3 regions of the Billgrantia sp. C5P2 genome follow, and region 1 is predicted to be linked to each of the others. Evidence: predicted binding sites of a transcription regulator. Region 1 holds the regulator's gene; each other region holds the start of a gene.
What was found. Region 1 encodes FNR, which switches genes on or off when oxygen is low (the NO sensors DNR and NnrR bind a similar motif). Its sites were predicted from a motif close to TTGATNTANATCAA; they were not measured.

Region 1 (5,414 bases):
ACCATCCTCTACCTGCTCATCCCGCTCTCGCTGATCCTGCTCGGCCTGGCCGTGTGGGCCTTCTTCTGGGCGGTCAAGAACGACCAGTTCGAGGACCTCGAGGGCCCCGCCCATCGTATCCTGTTCGATGAGGACGAGAACGACCTGACGCCGGCGGAACGCGATAAGCGGCGACAGGCCACCCAGCGCCACCAGGCCGACGCAGACGACGACGGCTCGGCGGAGCGCTGATGGACCCCACTGGACTCGGCCTGCCGCCACTCCTGGCGGCCTTCGTCTTCGGCCTGCTTGGCGGCGCGCACTGCATCGGCATGTGCGGCGGCATCATGAGCGCGCTGACCTTCGCCGTGCCACCCAGCATGCGCAGTCCCACCAGGCTTTCCGGGCTGCTGCTCGGCTACAACCTCGGTCGTATCGCGAGCTACATGGCCGCCGGAGCGCTGGTGGCCTCGCTCGGCACCCTGGTGGCACTGTCTTCGAGTGCGCGAATCGGGCTGCAGCTGTTCGCGGCCGTCATGCTGATCCTGATGGCGCTCTACATCGCCAATTGGTGGAAAGGCCTGCTGCGGGTGGAAGCCGTGGGGAGGCACCTGTGGCGCTACCTGGAGCCCATCGGCAAGCGGCTGATGCCGGTGGTGAAGATTCCCCAGGCCATCGGCCTCGGCGCGGTATGGGGCTGGCTGCCCTGCGGACTGGTCTACTCGATGCTGGCCTGGAGCCTGGCCACCGCGGATCCACTGCGTGGCGCGGCGCTGATGGGCGCTTTCGGGCTCGGCACCCTGCCCGCGCTGCTGGTCACCGGCTTCGCCGCCCGCCAGTTGGGTGCGCTGATCCGTCACCCGGCGACCCGCACCATCGCCGCGCTCACCATCATCGCCTTCGCTCTGTGGCAGGTGGTTGCCCTGCTGCCGCATGCTGCGTTGGGTCATTGAGCAACTGACCGGCACATGACTTTCACTTCGTTTGACGCAGCTCAATCCACCTTGGCCAGCGTCCCGCTAAATTGTGTCAATGTTAGCCTTTCGGAGTGCCATCATGTCCGTTCCCGCGATGTCAGTGCATCGAGAGATGGCCGATCCTTTCCCCTGGGACGAGGCACTGCTACGGCGCTACGATACCCATGGACCGCGCTACACCTCCTACCCCACCGCCAATTCGTTCAGTAACGATTTCGACGCGCTGGCCTACCAGGACGCCCTCGCTCGCAGCAACGCCGGCGGCAGGCCACTGTCGCTCTACGTGCACATTCCCTTCTGTCGCAAGGGCTGCCACTACTGCGCCTGCCACAAGATCGCGACCAAGGCCACCCGCGTTGCGGAGCCCTACCTGTCGCGCCTCGACCGCGAGATGGTACTGATCAAGCCCCACCTGGATACGCGGCGGGAGGTGGCCCAACTGCACTGGGGTGGGGGTACACCGACCTTTCTCAGCCTCGATCAGATGAGCGACCTGATCGACCGCCTCGATGCCCGCTTCGGTCTTTCCAGTGCCCGTGAGCGTGACTATGCCATCGAGATCGACCCGCGCGAGGCCGACGTCTTCACCCTGCGCCACCTGCAGGCACTGGGCTTCAATCGTCTGAGCCTCGGCGTCCAGGATCTCGACCCCAGGGTGCAGCGCGCCGTGAATCGGGTCCAGCCCCGCATCCTTACCGAGGTGCTGCTCGACGAGGCCGACCGCCTCGGTTTTCGTTCGCTCAACCTCGACCTGATTTACGGCCTGCCTCTCCAGACCCGCGACAGCTTTGCCGCCACCCTGGAACAGGTCATCGCCATGGCGCCGGCGCGCCTTTCGGTCTACAACTATGCCCACATGCCCCAGCGTTTCGCGGCCCAGCGCCGTATTCGCGCCGAAGACCTGCCCGGGCCCGAGGAGAAGCTGGCGATATTGCGCACCACCATCGCCATGCTGACCGAGGCAGGCTACGTGCACATCGGCATGGATCACTTCGCCCGAACCAGCGACAGCCTGGCCATCGCCCAGCGCAACGGTACCCTGCAGCGCAATTTCCAGGGCTACTCGAGCCATGCCCAGTGCGACCTGGTGGGGCTCGGCGTCTCGGCCATCTCCTGCGTCGATGACGTCTACGCCCAGAACCATACCCGCCTTGCCGACTACGAGGCCGCCCTCGACGGCAGCCAACTGCCCACGGCAAGGGGCATCCGGCTGACCTTCGATGACCGAGTCAGGCGGCATGCCATCGAGCGCCTGATGTGCGACATGACGCTGGATCTGGACGAGCTGAGTGAAACCTTCGGCATCGATGCCCCTCGCTATCTGACGGAGGCCCTGTCCCGACTGGAGCTCCCCCAGCGTGACGGGCTGGTGACCGTGGAAGGCCATCGGGTGGTCGCCACACCGATCGGGAGGTTGCTGATCCGGCACCTCGCCATGGCCTTCGATGCCCGGCTGCCGCCAAGGCTCGACACCCAGTTCTCGCGTATCGTCTAGATACGCGGAGTGTGCCGGCCGGGCCTAATCTTATTGCGGCCAAAGGTCGCAAGGGGCATTTCACCTGCTTCATTAATGTTCCATAATGCCTCCATGACGATGATCAAGGAGGTGGAGCATGCCGGTCAACGCGGCCAATGCGCTCGGCAAGCGGCGCTCACTGCTGCATGAAACCCGCTGTCAGAACTGCAGCTTGAGTTCGCTGTGCCTGCCGCTCGCTCTGGAACTCGAGGACATGGAGCAGTTCGATGCGATCATCAAGCGCCGCTCTCCATTGAAGAAGGGCGAGTCGTTGTTCCGCCAGGGTAGTGGTTTCAGCAGCGTTTTTGCCGTGCGCTCCGGCAGTCTCAAGCAGGTTACCACCGAGGGTTCGGGTGACGATCAGGTCACCAATTTCTACTTGCCCAGTGAGCTGGTCGGCCTCGACGGCATCGACGAGCAGATCTATCCCGGCAGCGTGATCGCGCTGGAAACCACCACCGTGTGCGAGATCCCCTTCGACCGGCTTGATTCACTCTCCGAGCAATTACCCGAGCTGCGCGGTCAGCTCTACCGCAGCATGAGCAAGGAACTGCGCGACGACCGCAAGATGATGCGCCTGCTGTCGCGCAAGACCGCCGATCAGCGCCTGGCCAGCTTCTTCTCCAGCCTCTCGGACCGCTTCCGTCGCCGCGGCTATTCGCCCTACAGCTTCCGCCTCTCCATGTCGCGGGCCGACATCGGCAACTACCTGGGTCTGGCGGTGGAAACGGTCAGCCGTATTCTGGGGCGCTTCCAACAGCAGGGGCTGGTCGAGGTCTCCGGTCGCGAGGTGAATATCCTCAATCTGGAAGCCCTGGTGGCCCAGGCGCAGGACGAACACTGAGCCCATAACCGCCCCGAACGAAGAGACCCGCCCGGCAATGCCGGGCGGGTCTCTCTTTGGGCAGGACGAACCGGCCGATCAGTTGCTGCGCGATAGATCCAGCGCGTCGATCCGGCGCTCGCGCAACCGGGCCTGCTTGGTCTCGAGCCCTTCGAAGTCGAACAGCTCGCGGTCGGCCAACTGAGAGGGCGCCACGTTGGTCACCGCCTTGAACATGGATTCGATGCGCCCGGGGTGCTTACGCTCCCACTCGGCCAGCATCTCCTTGACCACCTGGCGCTGCAGGTTGGGCTGGGAACCGCACAGATTGCAGGGGATGATGGGGAAGTCCATCAACCGGGCGAATTCGGCGATATCCGCCTCGCGGCAGTAGGCCAGGGGGCGGATGACGATGTTCTTGCCGTCGTCGGAGAGCAGCTTGGGAGGCATCGCCTTGAGAGAGCCACCGTAGAACATATTGAGGAACAGTGTCTCCAGGATGTCCTCGCGATGGTGCCCCAGTGCCACCTTGGTCGCGCCGATCTCCTCGGCGAAGCCATAGAGGGAGCCGCGACGCAGCCGTGAGCAGAGCGCGCAGGTGGTCTTGCCCTCCGGCGTCTTCTCCTTCACCACCGAATAGGTATCGCGCTCGAGGATGTAGTACTCGACGCCAACGGAATCGAGATACTCGGGCAGTACATGCTCGGGGTAACCCGGCTGCTTCTGGTCGAGATTGACCGCCACCAGCGAGAAGTTCACCGGCGCATTGCGCTGCAGGTTGCGCAGGATCTCGAGCATGGTGTAGCTGTCCTTGCCGCCCGACAGGCAGACCATGACCCGGTCGCCTTCGTGGATCATCCCATAGTCGATGATGGCGTTGCCCACCTGGCGGCGCAGGCGCTTCTGCAGCTTGTTGAATTCACGCCGGGCTCTGGCATCGAGTGCGTCCAGCGGCGAGGGCTCCTCGCTCTGATTGCCCGGCGCCTGGCAAGCATCGGGGCCGGCGGCAACAAGGGGATCGAAAATCATGGCGTCTTGCATGGTCACGGGCTGCCAAGGCATGGTGGATGACGGGGGCCATCCTACCATTGCCTCTGCCCCGAGGCGACGCCACGGCGACGATTCACCGCGTCAGGCCTCGCGGCGGTCCTGCATCCCGGCCCGCTCCACGCGCAGGTACATCAATGCCGTGGTCACGGCGTCGCCGAGGGCGGTATTGCGCCCCATGACCGGCACACCCAAGGCCTCCGCCACCGCCTCGAAACGCTGCGCGCGCGGTTCGGGTTCCATGACACTGCGACGCTGCTGCCGGTGGTACAGCTGCGCCACATCGATGCCGCTGTTGGGAAGGTCGAAGCCGAAGCGCGGACGAATCTGGCGATTGAGAATGGCCAGGTCGAAGTCGAGCCGCCAGCCCAGCAGTGGCCGGTTGCCGATGAAATCGAGCAGCGTCACCAGCGCCTCGTCCAGGCTGATGCCGTCATCCAGATCGATACCACGCAGGCCATGCACGCGGATCGAATCGCCAGTCAGCGTGGCGGGGCGCTTCAGGCGCAGGTCCAGCGATTCACTGGTCAACACCCTGTCACCGCGCACCTTGACCGCGCCGATGGATACGGGCTCGGCGGTACGGGTATCGACACCGGTGGTTTCGCAGTCGATGGCCACCAGCTCATCCCCGGTGTAGGGGCGGAATAACCAGCCATACTCGCCGCCGGCATGCCGCCGACGGTCGTTGGCCCGGCGCAGAGCGCGAAACATACCGTTCCTCCTTGGTTCTTGTCTGCCTCTCGCGGCTCTCGACCTCAGGAATATTCGAGGTGATAACGCTGCGACAGGCTCTGCTTGAAGTCCTTGACGATGTGTAGTGCCTCACGCAGCAGGTCACGCTCGAGCGACGACAGCTGCTGAACCACGACACGGTCGGGGCTCTTGCTGACGATATCGCCGTCCAGGCGCTCCAGTTGCTGCTTCAGGCGCAGTTCGGTGAACAACGACAGCGCCTCGGCCAGATTCTCGGCGACTCGCGCTTCCAGCCTTCCATCCGCTGACAGGGCCTCGAGCCGTTCCAATGTCGACGTGGGCTTGATTCCTCGCTCCAGCGCCATGGTGCGCACCC
Region 2 (5,414 bases), 1.4 Mb from region 1:
TGTAGAGATGGCCGGTCTCGGTTTGGAATTCCTGCATTCTTGAACGTACGTGGTCGAGCACTTCCAGGGCGAGCTGGCGCCCCTCCGGGGCGGTGATGTCGTAGCGGTCGTCGGAGAAGTTGCGCACCATCTCGTTGAGCCCGTTCACCCCCAGCGTGGAGAAGTGGTTGCGCAGGGTGCCCAGGTAGCGCTGGGTGTAGGGGTAGAGCCCTTCGTCCATCCACTGCTGGATGCAGCTGCGCTTGAGCTCCAGGCTGTCGCGGCCCAGCGCCAGCAGGCGATCGAGCTCAGTGAACAGGCCCGCCCGGTCGCCGGCGAAGCGATGGCCGAGCCGCGCGCAGTTGAGCGTCACCACGCCCAGCGAGCCGGTCTGCTCGGCGCTGCCGAACAGGCCGTTGCCGCGCTTGAGCAGCTCGGTGAGGTCGAGCTGCAGGCGGCAGCACATGGAACGCACCATGTGCGGCTCCAGGTCGGAGTTGAGGAAGTTCTGGAAGTAGGGCAGGCCGTACTTGGCGGTCAGGGCGAACAGCCGCTCGGCGTTGTCGCTCTCCCAGTCGAAATCCGCGGTGATGTTGTAGGTGGGAATCGGGAAGGTGAATACCCGCCCCTGGCGGTCGCCGGCCTCCATCACCTCCAGGTAGGCGCGGTTGATCAGGTCCATCTCCGCCTGCAGCTCGCCGTAGGTGAAGGACTGCTCCTCGCCGCCGACGATTGGCACCTGGTCGCGCAGGTCCGCCGGGCACACCCAATCGAAGGTGAGGTTGGTGAAGGGCGTCTGGCTGCCCCAGCGCGACGGCACGTTGAGGTTGTAGATGAACTCCTGGATCGCCTGCTTCACCGCGGCAAAGTCGAGGGCGTCGCGGCGCACGTAGGGCGCGAGATAGGTATCGAAGGAGCTGAAGGCCTGGGCGCCGGCCCACTCGTTCTGCAGCGTGCCGAGGAAGTTGACCATCTGCCCCAGCGCGCTGGAGAGATGCCGCGGCGGATCGCTCTCGGCGCGCCTGGGCACGCCGTTGAAGCCTTCGATCAGCAGCTGGCGCAGCGACCAGCCGGCGCAGTAGCCGCACAGCATGTCGAGGTCATGGATGTGCAGGTCGCCCTCGCGGTGGGCGGCGCCGACCTCCGCCGGGTAGACCTCGTCGAGCCAGTAGTTGGCGATCAGCTTGCCCGAGACGTTGAGAATCAGCCCACCTAGGGAGTAGCCCTGGTTGGCGTTGGCGTGCACGCGCCAGTCGGCGCGTTCGAGGTATTCGTTGACGGTCGAGGCGACGTCGATGCGGCGCGGGCTGGCCTGGCGGGTGGGGGCGTTCACCGTTATCTCCCTATATGTGCTGCCAATTGGTGTTTCCATACACAACATATGGTGTGTAAAGGCTAGTGTCTTCGGCAGCGGGGGGAAATGACCCAGGTCAGAAAACGGCCATTTGGAACGCCGGGGAACGACGAACCCCGCCGGTCGGCGGGGCTCGAATACACAAGCTAAAGCGCTCATAGCGGGGGTCAGACGGGCAGCCGGGTGTTGTCCATGCCCGGGCGGCCGTGCCAGTAGCCGTCGCACACCTCGGCCTCGACCAGCGCCAGCGGGTCGGGGGCAGGCAGCTCGCCGCGGCGCGCGGCATCGAAGGCGGCGACCACCTCGGCCATGCCCTCGGCCCGCGGGCTCAGCCGCGCTACCGCCACGCCCATCGCGACCATGTCACCCACTTCGTAACGCAGATCCTGGCAGGCCCCCGAGAGGGTCTGGATGCCGTTGAGGGTGAACACCTCCTTCGACTCCTGCGAGCGCAGCGCCAGGCCCTCGGGGTACTTCTGGCAGACGAACTGGCAGCGGTCCTTGGGCTTCTGGTGACGCCGTGCGGTGAAGCAGCGCGACGACCAGGCCAGCGGCAGGTGGCCGTAGGCGAATACCTCGCAGGGCCGGTCGAGACCCTCGGCGGCGCAGTCGGCGAGCAGCCGGGCGAGATCGTCGCGCGACATCTCCACCGGCGCCTGCCAGCGGCGCATGCCGGCGCGGGCCATCACGCCGATGGCCGCCGGGTTATAGAGGTTGAGCGCGGCCCCGGCGACGAAGGGCAGGCCCGCGGCGGCGAGGCGTTGCAGCGCGCTCTGGTCGTTGGCCTCGACGGTGAACTCGCCGTTGTCGCACAGCTTTCGCAGGTCGCGCAGATCGGCTTCTGACTCGATCAACGTCTGGCTCGACAGCACCACCTGCTTGCCGCTCTGGGCCAGCTCGCGGCCGATGCCGAGCCAGTCGTCGAGCTTCATGTCGCGCCGTCGCGAGCAGACGGACTCGCCCAGATAGACGCTCTCCACCGGCCAGTCGGCGGCCTCGCGATAGAAGTCGGCGTAGCGCTCGCGGGTCCAGTAGAACAGCACCGGGCCCAGGGCGAGCTGCAGGGAATCGGATGACATACGGACTCCTATTTCCAGCGGCGCTCATAGGCGCCCAGGGTGGTAGTGGCGCCCTCGGAGACCTCGCCCAGGCCGGCCATCCAGGCGGGGTCGGGGTGGAAGCGCTCGGGTGCTCGCTCGAGGCGATCCAGTGCCTGGCGCCAGATGCCGGCCACCTTTGACACGTAGGCCGGGCTGCGCTGCCGGCCCTCGATCTTCACCGCGCTGATGCCCAGCTCGCGCAGCTCCGGCAGCAGCTCCAGGGTGTTGAGGCTGGTGGGCTCCTCGATGGCGTGGTAGGTCTCGCCGCCGACCTCGAAGCGCCCCTTGCACAGGGTGGGGTAGCCGGCGCGCTCGCCTTCGCCGTAGCGATCGATCAGCACGCCGTTCAAGCGCGACTCCAACCCCTGCGGCGTCTCCTCCCAGCGTACGTGGGCCGCCGGCGAGCAGACCCCGCGGGTGTTGGGCGACTCCCCGGTCAGGTAAGAGGAGAGGTAGCAGCGCCCCTCGGCCATGATGCACAGGCTGCCGAAGGCGAACACCTCGAGTTCCACCGGGCTCTGCTTGGCCAGGTCGCGGACCTGGGTGATGGAGAGCACCCGCGGCAGCACGGCGCGCTTGATGCCGAACTGGTCGTGATAGAAGCGCAAGGCCTCGTGGCTGGTGGCCGAGCCCTGCACCGAGAGGTGGCGGGCGAGATCCGGGTAGCGCCGCGCGGCGTAGTCGAGCAGCCCCATGTCGGCCATGATCAGGGCGTCGACGCCGAGCTCGGCGGCCTGGTCCACGGCGCGGGTCCACTGGGCCCAGCCGTCGGGCTGCGGGTAGGTGTTGATGGCGCAGAACACCCGCTTGCCGCGGGCATGGGCGTAGTCGATGCCTTCACGGGCGCGACTGTCGGTGAAGTTGAGGCCGGCGAACTGCCGGGCGTTGGTGGCGTTCTGGAAGCCGAAGTAGACGGCATCGGCGCCTTCATCCACCGCCCGCTTCAGGGCCGGCAGGTTGCCGGCCGGGCAGACGAGCTCCATGTCGCTCTCCTCGCAGTCTGGGTAAACCCGACCATGCTAGTCGACTAAGGAGAGGCGTCTTTTGATGAGGGTCATGGCGAGGTGGGTTAGTGCTGGCGGTACGAGAGAGTGCGGCATAAGATAGTAATCGATTACTATCTTTTGGAGTCGCTGATGTCGACCAAGCGCAATCTCACCGCCGAAGCGCGGCGTGAACTCACCGTCAAGGCGGTCATCGAGCTGAGCGCGGGCGACGATCCGGCGACGATCACCACGGGCGATATCGCCAAGCACATGGGGGTCACCCAGGGCGCGCTGTTTCGTCATTTCCCCAGCAAGGACGCTGTCTGGGAGGCGGTTATCGGCTGGGTGGGCGAGCGGGTGATGCAGCGACTGGACGCTGCGGCCGCCGAGGCCGACGGCCCCCTCGCCGCGCTGGAGGCGATGTTTCATGCGCATATCGCCTTCATCGTCGATCACCCCGGCGTGCCTCGGTTGATGATGGGGCAGTTGCAGCATGCCCGGCCGACCCCGGCCCGGCGACTGGTCCGCTCACTCCTGTTCCGTTACCGCGAACGGGTCGAGCTGCTGCTGAGCCAGGCCCAGGCCGCCGGTGAACTGCGCCAGGGTCTGAACATCGAGGCGGCAGCCACGCAGTTCATCGGCACCATCCAGGGGCTGGTCATGCAGTCGTTGATGATCGGCAACATGAACCATGTCGCCCAGCAGGCCCCGGGGGCATTCGAGCTTTACTGTCATGGCATCCACCCCGATGGCGAGGTGCGCCAATGATTCGTCCAACCCGGCGCCTGGGGCGCGCGCTAGTGGTGCTTGCCGGCGTGGCCGTGGGCGCGGCCCTGCTGGTGCTCTTCGTGGTCAACCGCCAGGCCCCCGAGCGTAGCGAGGCGGCGGTCACGCCAGCGCGCGTGGCGTTCATCGAAGCGCGCCCGCTGGCGTTTCGCCTCGAAGCGCGTGGACACGGCGTGGCGCGACCTGCCGAGACCTGGCAGGCGATAGCCAACGTGAGCGGGCGGGTCGTGGAGCGCCATCCCGGGCTGGAGAACGGCTCCCTGCTGGCCGAGGGGTCCCTGCTGGTGGCACTCGACCCGAGCCGCTACGAGCTGGCCATCGCCGAGGCCGAGGCGGAACTGGCCAGCCTGACGGCAGAACTCGATCAACTGGAGACCGAAGCGGACAACGCCCGCCGCTTGCTGGCGTTGGAGCGAGAGCGGCTGAGCCTTGCCGAGCGCGAGCTGGCGCGCATCGAGCGGCTGGCCGAGAGCGGTTCGGTCTCCACCTCGCAGCGCGACGAGCAGCGTCGCAGCACGCTGGCCCAGCGTCAGGCGGTGGCGTCGCTGGAGAATACCCTGGCATTGATGCCCTCGCGGAGCGACGTTCTCGCCGCCCAGCGCGAGCGAGCCGCTGCGCGCCTGGGTCAGGCCCGGCGCGATCTGGAGGACACTCGCTTTCTGGCGCCCTATGACCTGCGCCTGGGCGAGGTGGCCGTGGAGCAGCACCAGTTCGTGGCGACGGGGCAACGGCTCTTCGAAGCCGACAGCCTGGCGACGGCCGAGGTGGAGGCGCACATTCCCCTCGCCATGATGCGGCGCCTGTTGGCTGGCGTAGTGCCCGACGAGCCGCCCCGCAGCGCGCTGGAGCTGAGCGAGCGCCTGGAACTGGCGGATATAGAGGCCGAGGTCGCGCTGGTCGGCGCCGAGGGCGTGGGCTGGACGGGGCGGCTGGTGCGTGTCGCCAGCGGCCTGGACCCGGCCACGCGCACCGTGCGAGCGGTGGTCCGCGTCGCGGATCCTTATCAAGACGTTCTGCCGCCCGACCGGCCGCCGCTGCAGCGCGACATGTATACCCGCGTGCGCCTCTCCACGCCGAGCCGCGAGCCGTTGCTGGTGGTGCCGGCGAGCGCGGTGCATCAGGGCGAGCTGTACCTGGTGGACGACGAGGACCGCCTGGTACGCCGCGACGTTGACGTGAGCTTCGAGCAGGGCGGCATGGCGGTAATTG
Region 3 (5,414 bases), 1.1 Mb from region 1:
GCCGAACTTCACCTGCACATCGAGGGTTCACTGGAGCCGGAACTGATGTTCGCTCTGGCCAGACGCAACGGGGTCGAGCTGCCCTTCGGCTCTGTCGAGGAAGTGCGAGCCGCCTATGATTTCCAGGACCTCCCATCCTTTCTCGAACTCTACTACCGGGGCATGAGCGTGTTCAGGCGTGCCGAGGATTTCCACGACCTGGCCATGGACTACTTTCGCCGCGCCCATGCCGAAGGCGTGGTGCACGTGGAGATGCACTTCGACCCCCAGGCCCACCTTGCCCGCGGTATCGAACTCGACGTCGTCATGGAGGGCTTGAGCCTGGCGCGGCGCGAGGCCGAGCGCGAACTGGGCATGTCGACGGGGCTGATCATGGCGTTCTTGCGCGATCGGCCCGCCGACGAGGCGATGAAAGTCCTCGAGAGCGCTGCCCCCTACTGGGAGATGCTCGACGCCGTGGGGCTCGACAGTGCCGAGCGCGGCCACCCGCCCTCCAAGTTCGTGGAGGTCTTTCAGCGCGCCAGGATGTTGGGCATTCCCCGGGTCGCGCACGCCGGCGAAGAGGGGCCGCCCGAGTACATCCGCGAGGCGCTCGACCTGCTCGACGTGTGCCGTATCGACCACGGCGTGCGCTGCCTCGAGGACCCCGAACTGGTCGCGCGGCTGCGCGATGAAGGCGTGGTGCTTACCGTCTGCCCGCTATCCAACGTGCGACTCAAGGTGGTGGAGCGCATCGAGGAGCACCCCTTGCCCCAACTGCTCGATGCCGGTCTACGGCTGACGCTCAACTCGGACGATCCGGCCTACTTCGGCGGTGGCATGCTGGACAACTTCGTGGCCTGCCACGACGCCTTCGGCTGGTCGCGCGAGACCTTCATCCAACTCGCCGGCACCGCCATCGAGTCCGCCTTCATGAGTGACGTGCGCCGACTCGAGCTGCATCGGCAACTGGCTGCCAGCGCCTGAGACGCAAACCCCCAGCGAGCAGCCGGGGGCGAGGGTTGGCCGTTCCTTGAATGAGCCCTGCTCTGGGCAGGCTTAGGGCAGAGCGGGTACCTCGAAGTCGGGCATTTCCCCGGTCAGCGTGTGCAGGAAGGCGGTAATGTCGGCGATGGTGGCGTCGTCGAATTCGCGGTTTAGCATCTCCCGGCCCATGATGGCCACGGCTTCCTCGAGAGTTTCGGTGGCCCCGTTGTTCATGTACGGGTAGGTCACGCCGACATTACGCAGCGTGGGAGTACGAAACTTGTGCATGTCGGCTTCGTCGCCGGTGACGTCAAAGCGGCCGACGTCGGTGGAGCCGGGCACCTGGATGGCGTAGAAGTTGCTGTCGGTGAACGCGGGGCCGCTATGGCAGGCAATGCAGCCGTTGTCGGCGAAGGCTACCATGCCATCTTTTTCCTGCTGATTCAGGGCGTTCAGGTCACCGCGGAGATAACGATCGAACGGTGAGTTCGGTGTGTTCAGCGTCCGCTCGAAGCTGGCCAGCGCCATGGCCAGGTTATCGTTGTTGATCGGATTTTCGTCCCCGGGGAAGGCTTCGGCGAACTTCTCCTGATAGAGCGGGAACCCTTCCAGGCGCTCCAGCGCCATGTCGAGGGCCATGGCCATCTCGATATCGGCCTGGATCGGACCGAGTGCCTGACCCTCGAGATCCGGCTCACGACCGTCCCAGAACTGGGCGCCGAGGAAGCCCGAGTTGAGCACGGTGGGCGTATTGCGTTCGCCGATCTGGCCTTCGTGACCTGTCGCGCGCGGAATGCGGTCGCTCCAGCCCAGCGCCGGATTATGACAGGTGGCGCAGCTGATCACGCCACTGGAAGAGATGCGCGGTTCGAAGAACAGCATATTGCCGAGCTCGACCTTTGCCTTGGTGAGCGAGTTTCCCGCCGGGATAGGCGGCAGGTGGGGCAGCGGCTGAAAGCGGTCGCGGTAGTTACCGAGACCATCGTCGGCAAGTACGCCGGTTGCCGCCAGAGCGGCGCTCAACGATACCGCGGAGGCAAGCCGAGTCGGCCGGGCGAGAGCGTGATGTGTCATGACGAATCCCCTGGGTTGCAAGCTAGAGACGGTTTAGCCTGTTTTGCAACATCAGGTTACGGACACGTCTTGAGCCGTATCAACCAAGTGAAATGGTCGGAATGGAGCGCTCCTTGAGGTGAGTCAAAGTTTGATTCGTTTTGTCTTCACCGTGCCAACAAATGCTTGTCTATAGCCTCTTGAGTGTGAGTCCGGATAGCCCTCCAATGTGACTGGAAACGGGGCCGGCTTGTGCCGGCCCCGTTTCGTCAGTGGGTGGTCACCAGCATCACCACGCTGAGGGCAGCCGAGACCCACATGGCGGGCTTGATGTCGTAGAGCTTGCCGGTGGCGAGCTTGATCAGCACGAAGCTCAGGAAGCCAAAGGCGATGCCTAGGGTGATCGAGTAGGTCAACGGCATCAGGATGATCGCCAGGAAGGCGGGGAAGGCCTGCTCGAAGCGCGACCAGTCGATCTTGCTGATCGGGGCCAGCATGAACAGCCCGACCAGCACCAGTGCCGGCGCCGTGGCGATACCCGGCACCAGTGACAGCAACGGCGAGAGGAACAGGAACGGCAGGAACAGGAAGGCGATGGTCACCGCCACCAGGCCTGTACGCCCGCCCTGAGCCACGCCGGCGCCGGATTCAATGAAGGTCTGGGCGGCGCTGGTGCCGAGCGGCGCGGCGATCATCGAGGCGAAGGCATCCACGGTCATGGAGCGCTTGAGGTTGCGCGGATTGCCGTTCTTGTCCTTGAGATCCGCCGACTCAGACAGCGCCATGAAGCACGACAGGGCATCGAAGAAGTTGGTGAACAGCATGACGAAGATGAACGGCAGGTAGGCGACCTTCAGCGCGCCCCAGATATCGACCTGCATCACGGCGCTGAAGTCCGGCCAGGCGGCGAAGCCGCTCCACTGCACCACCACGTCGCCACCCCACAGACGTCCCATGGGCGTGGCCAGCAGGGTGGTCAGCGCAATGCCCAGGATCAGCGCGCCGTTGAAGCGCATGATCACCAGGATGGCGGTGGCCATCATGCCGATGAAGAAGGTGATCAGCGAGGCATCCATGCTGCCCAGGGTGACCAGGGTGGCGTCGCTGCCGACGATGAAACCGGCATTCTTGAAGCCGATGAAGGTGATGAACAGGCCGATGCCGCAAGTGATGGCATAGCGCAGCGAAGGCGGGATGGCGTCGATGATCGCCTCGCGCACGTTGAACATCGCCAGCGTGGCGAACAGCACGCCGGACCAGAACACGCAGCCCAACGCCACCTCCCACGACAGCCCAGCACCCTGCACCAGGGTGTAGGTGAACAGCGCGTTCATGCCCATGCCCGGCGCCACCAGGATCGGGTTGCGGGCATACAGGCCCATGGCCAGGCTGCTCATGAAGCTGATCAGCACCGTCGCCGAAAGCGCAGCGGAGAAGGGGATGCCGGCATCGGAGAGAATCGCCGGGTTGACCACGATGATGTACATCGAGGCCAGGAAGGTAGCGATGCCGGCCAGAATCTCGGTCTTGACGCTTGAGCCGCGTCGGCTCGCGCCGAAGTAGGTATCCAGCCAGTTGCCTTGTCCCGAGGCCCTCGCGGGGGACTGGTCTTCAGCTCTATCGGCCAGGGAGGAGGTCGGTTCCATAGTCGGTGTCCGTTGTTGTTGGATGCGTTGTCGGTGTCTATTCGGCATTTCTGACCGAATGGTCAAGCATGTCCAGGCACAGCCTAGACAATATTTGACCGATTGGACAGGTGCATTGCGACCAAGGTCGTAGTGGCGGGTGGAAGAGAAGCAGGAGATGGGACAAGACGCGAGAGGGGAAAGACTCAGGTTCAGTTCACCGCGGTCGTGCCAAGGTGCGGCAGGCTGTTCCTGTGCGCAGGCGTTGCCCTCAACGTTTCGCTTGGTTACGGTAGGTAAAAAGCTGCAGAAGATGGCTTACGTAACCAAGACGTACTCAGGGATGCCGCATTAGGGATGATGGAAAACGTCATCCATTTTGCCAGCAGGGCGGTAGCGTCCCTGAAATTCCGGCTCAACCCAGCGGGCTACGTACCACAGCAAACCCTTTCTTCAGCACATGCGTTCCATCGCAGATCTTCTCGGTCCGGGCGCTGTAGTACTTCATGCGTAGTGCTTTCACCTCCATAAGCTTGGGGTCAGTTGTGTGCTTTTATAACCGGCTTCTTTAGATAAGCAGATATGCATACAGCATATTGGTTCCGACAAAACGTGCATGCGCGCGAATTCTGCATAGGTGGCCGAGCTATGCTTTGGAGTTATAGGAATCAATAGGTTAGGTAGGGTAAAGTGCGCTAGATAATAATGTTGAACGCGCAGCGGTGTTCATCCAATATCAGGGCGTGCAGTCCAATCACTGTTAAGAGGCTAGGAAATGCAGTGCCCCATTTGTAGCGAAGCGATGACGGAAATCGAAGTTGCACCATGCTTTGACTGTGGCCATGAACCTAGTGAGTTGGAGGAGCTTAAAAACGGTGAGCATGAATATCATCTGTTCAAAGTTCTTGGTGAGCAAATAGTACTGTGTGACTTCTGCGACGCAGATTTTGATTCTTATTATCCGGAATACCTTGGTTTCCTAGGTTCTATTGTACACAACTATCCACTTGAGTCGGTCAGTAAAATACAAAGCCCAGTGCCGGCCACGGACTACCGTTGCTCTAAGTGCCAGCATCGGTTAGCTTTTTTACGATTTTTAAAGTCATTGAGGCAGCGCAATGCCTCTTAACAAGGCGCATCAGTACGCGGCCGGTGGCCGCCGGACGTCCCTGACGGGCCGCCGCTGTGCTTGGCGTTAGGTGCTCAAAGTGAATCAAAGCCAGCTCGTATCAAAACTCATCAAACCGCTGGCTGAGCTAGATACCTCGGAAATATCTCCACGGCAGGTCGTTTTGGCTGCACTCAACTGGCCAACTGATGGCTGGGCGCCTCAGGCCTTGGAGTGGCTGGAGCAAGGAGTTGAGGTTGATAGCGAGGTTGCGGTAGCACTTGAGCGTTTTGCTTCCAAAAAGCACTATTCCCAAGCAAGTAGGCACAAGGCATTTGCTCTTGCTAAAAGGTGGCGGCGCATCCATGAAGCCGCACCTAACCACTCATTCAACGGGACGCCTGACGGCGCCCGTTAATTCAAGTGTTATGTGTAATAGGAGCTATAGAGCTATGCTATGACTAGGTTCATGTACGCATATAACAAGCGCATGTTGACAGGCTGGTTTCCGCTGCGCTCCAAACCAGCCTGCAAATTCAGGTGTTAGGTCGCACGCTCGCTCCACGACCAACATCAATCTACAAAGGAAATAGTGCCATGGCCAAGTACTTGATCTCCTTCCCCAGCGCTGCGATGGGACGGCGGCTTCACTGTACTCGAAC

Region 2: ubiU (ubiquinone anaerobic biosynthesis protein UbiU) is a predicted target of FNR. The motif match lies at 3,478-3,491, and genes of this name have one in related genera.
Region 3: ACRWQA_RS11220 (cytochrome-c peroxidase) is a predicted target of FNR. The motif match lies at 2,110-2,123, and genes of this name have one in related genera.

Annotation. Positions count from the first base shown of each region.
Region 1 is NZ_CM128542.1:3,579,828-3,585,241, forward strand. Features, by position in the region: gene ACRWQA_RS16505 (heavy metal translocating P-type ATPase) at 1-1, shown strand, start outside; gene ccoS (cbb3-type cytochrome oxidase assembly protein CcoS) at 1-231, shown strand, start outside; gene ACRWQA_RS16515 (sulfite exporter TauE/SafE family protein) at 231-932, shown strand; gene hemN (oxygen-independent coproporphyrinogen III oxidase) at 1,036-2,451, shown strand; gene fnr (fumarate/nitrate reduction transcriptional regulator Fnr) at 2,570-3,316, shown strand; gene ttcA (tRNA 2-thiocytidine(32) synthetase TtcA) at 3,395-4,336, opposite strand; gene ACRWQA_RS16535 (3'-5' exonuclease) at 4,427-5,056, opposite strand; gene ACRWQA_RS16540 (DUF294 nucleotidyltransferase-like domain-containing protein) at 5,101-5,414, opposite strand, start outside.
Region 2 is NZ_CM128542.1:206,505-211,918, forward strand. Features, by position in the region: gene ACRWQA_RS00950 (ribonucleoside triphosphate reductase) at 1-1,312, opposite strand, end outside; gene ACRWQA_RS00955 (U32 family peptidase) at 1,501-2,412, opposite strand; gene ubiU (ubiquinone anaerobic biosynthesis protein UbiU) at 2,421-3,416, opposite strand; gene ACRWQA_RS00965 (TetR/AcrR family transcriptional regulator) at 3,570-4,187, shown strand; gene ACRWQA_RS00970 (efflux RND transporter periplasmic adaptor subunit) at 4,184-5,414, shown strand, end outside.
Region 3 is NZ_CM128542.1:2,431,991-2,437,404, reverse strand. Features, by position in the region: gene ACRWQA_RS11225 (adenosine deaminase) at 1-966, shown strand, start outside; gene ACRWQA_RS11220 (cytochrome-c peroxidase) at 1,039-2,040, opposite strand; gene ACRWQA_RS11215 (NCS2 family permease) at 2,289-3,665, opposite strand; gene ACRWQA_RS11210 (hypothetical protein) at 4,853-5,170, shown strand.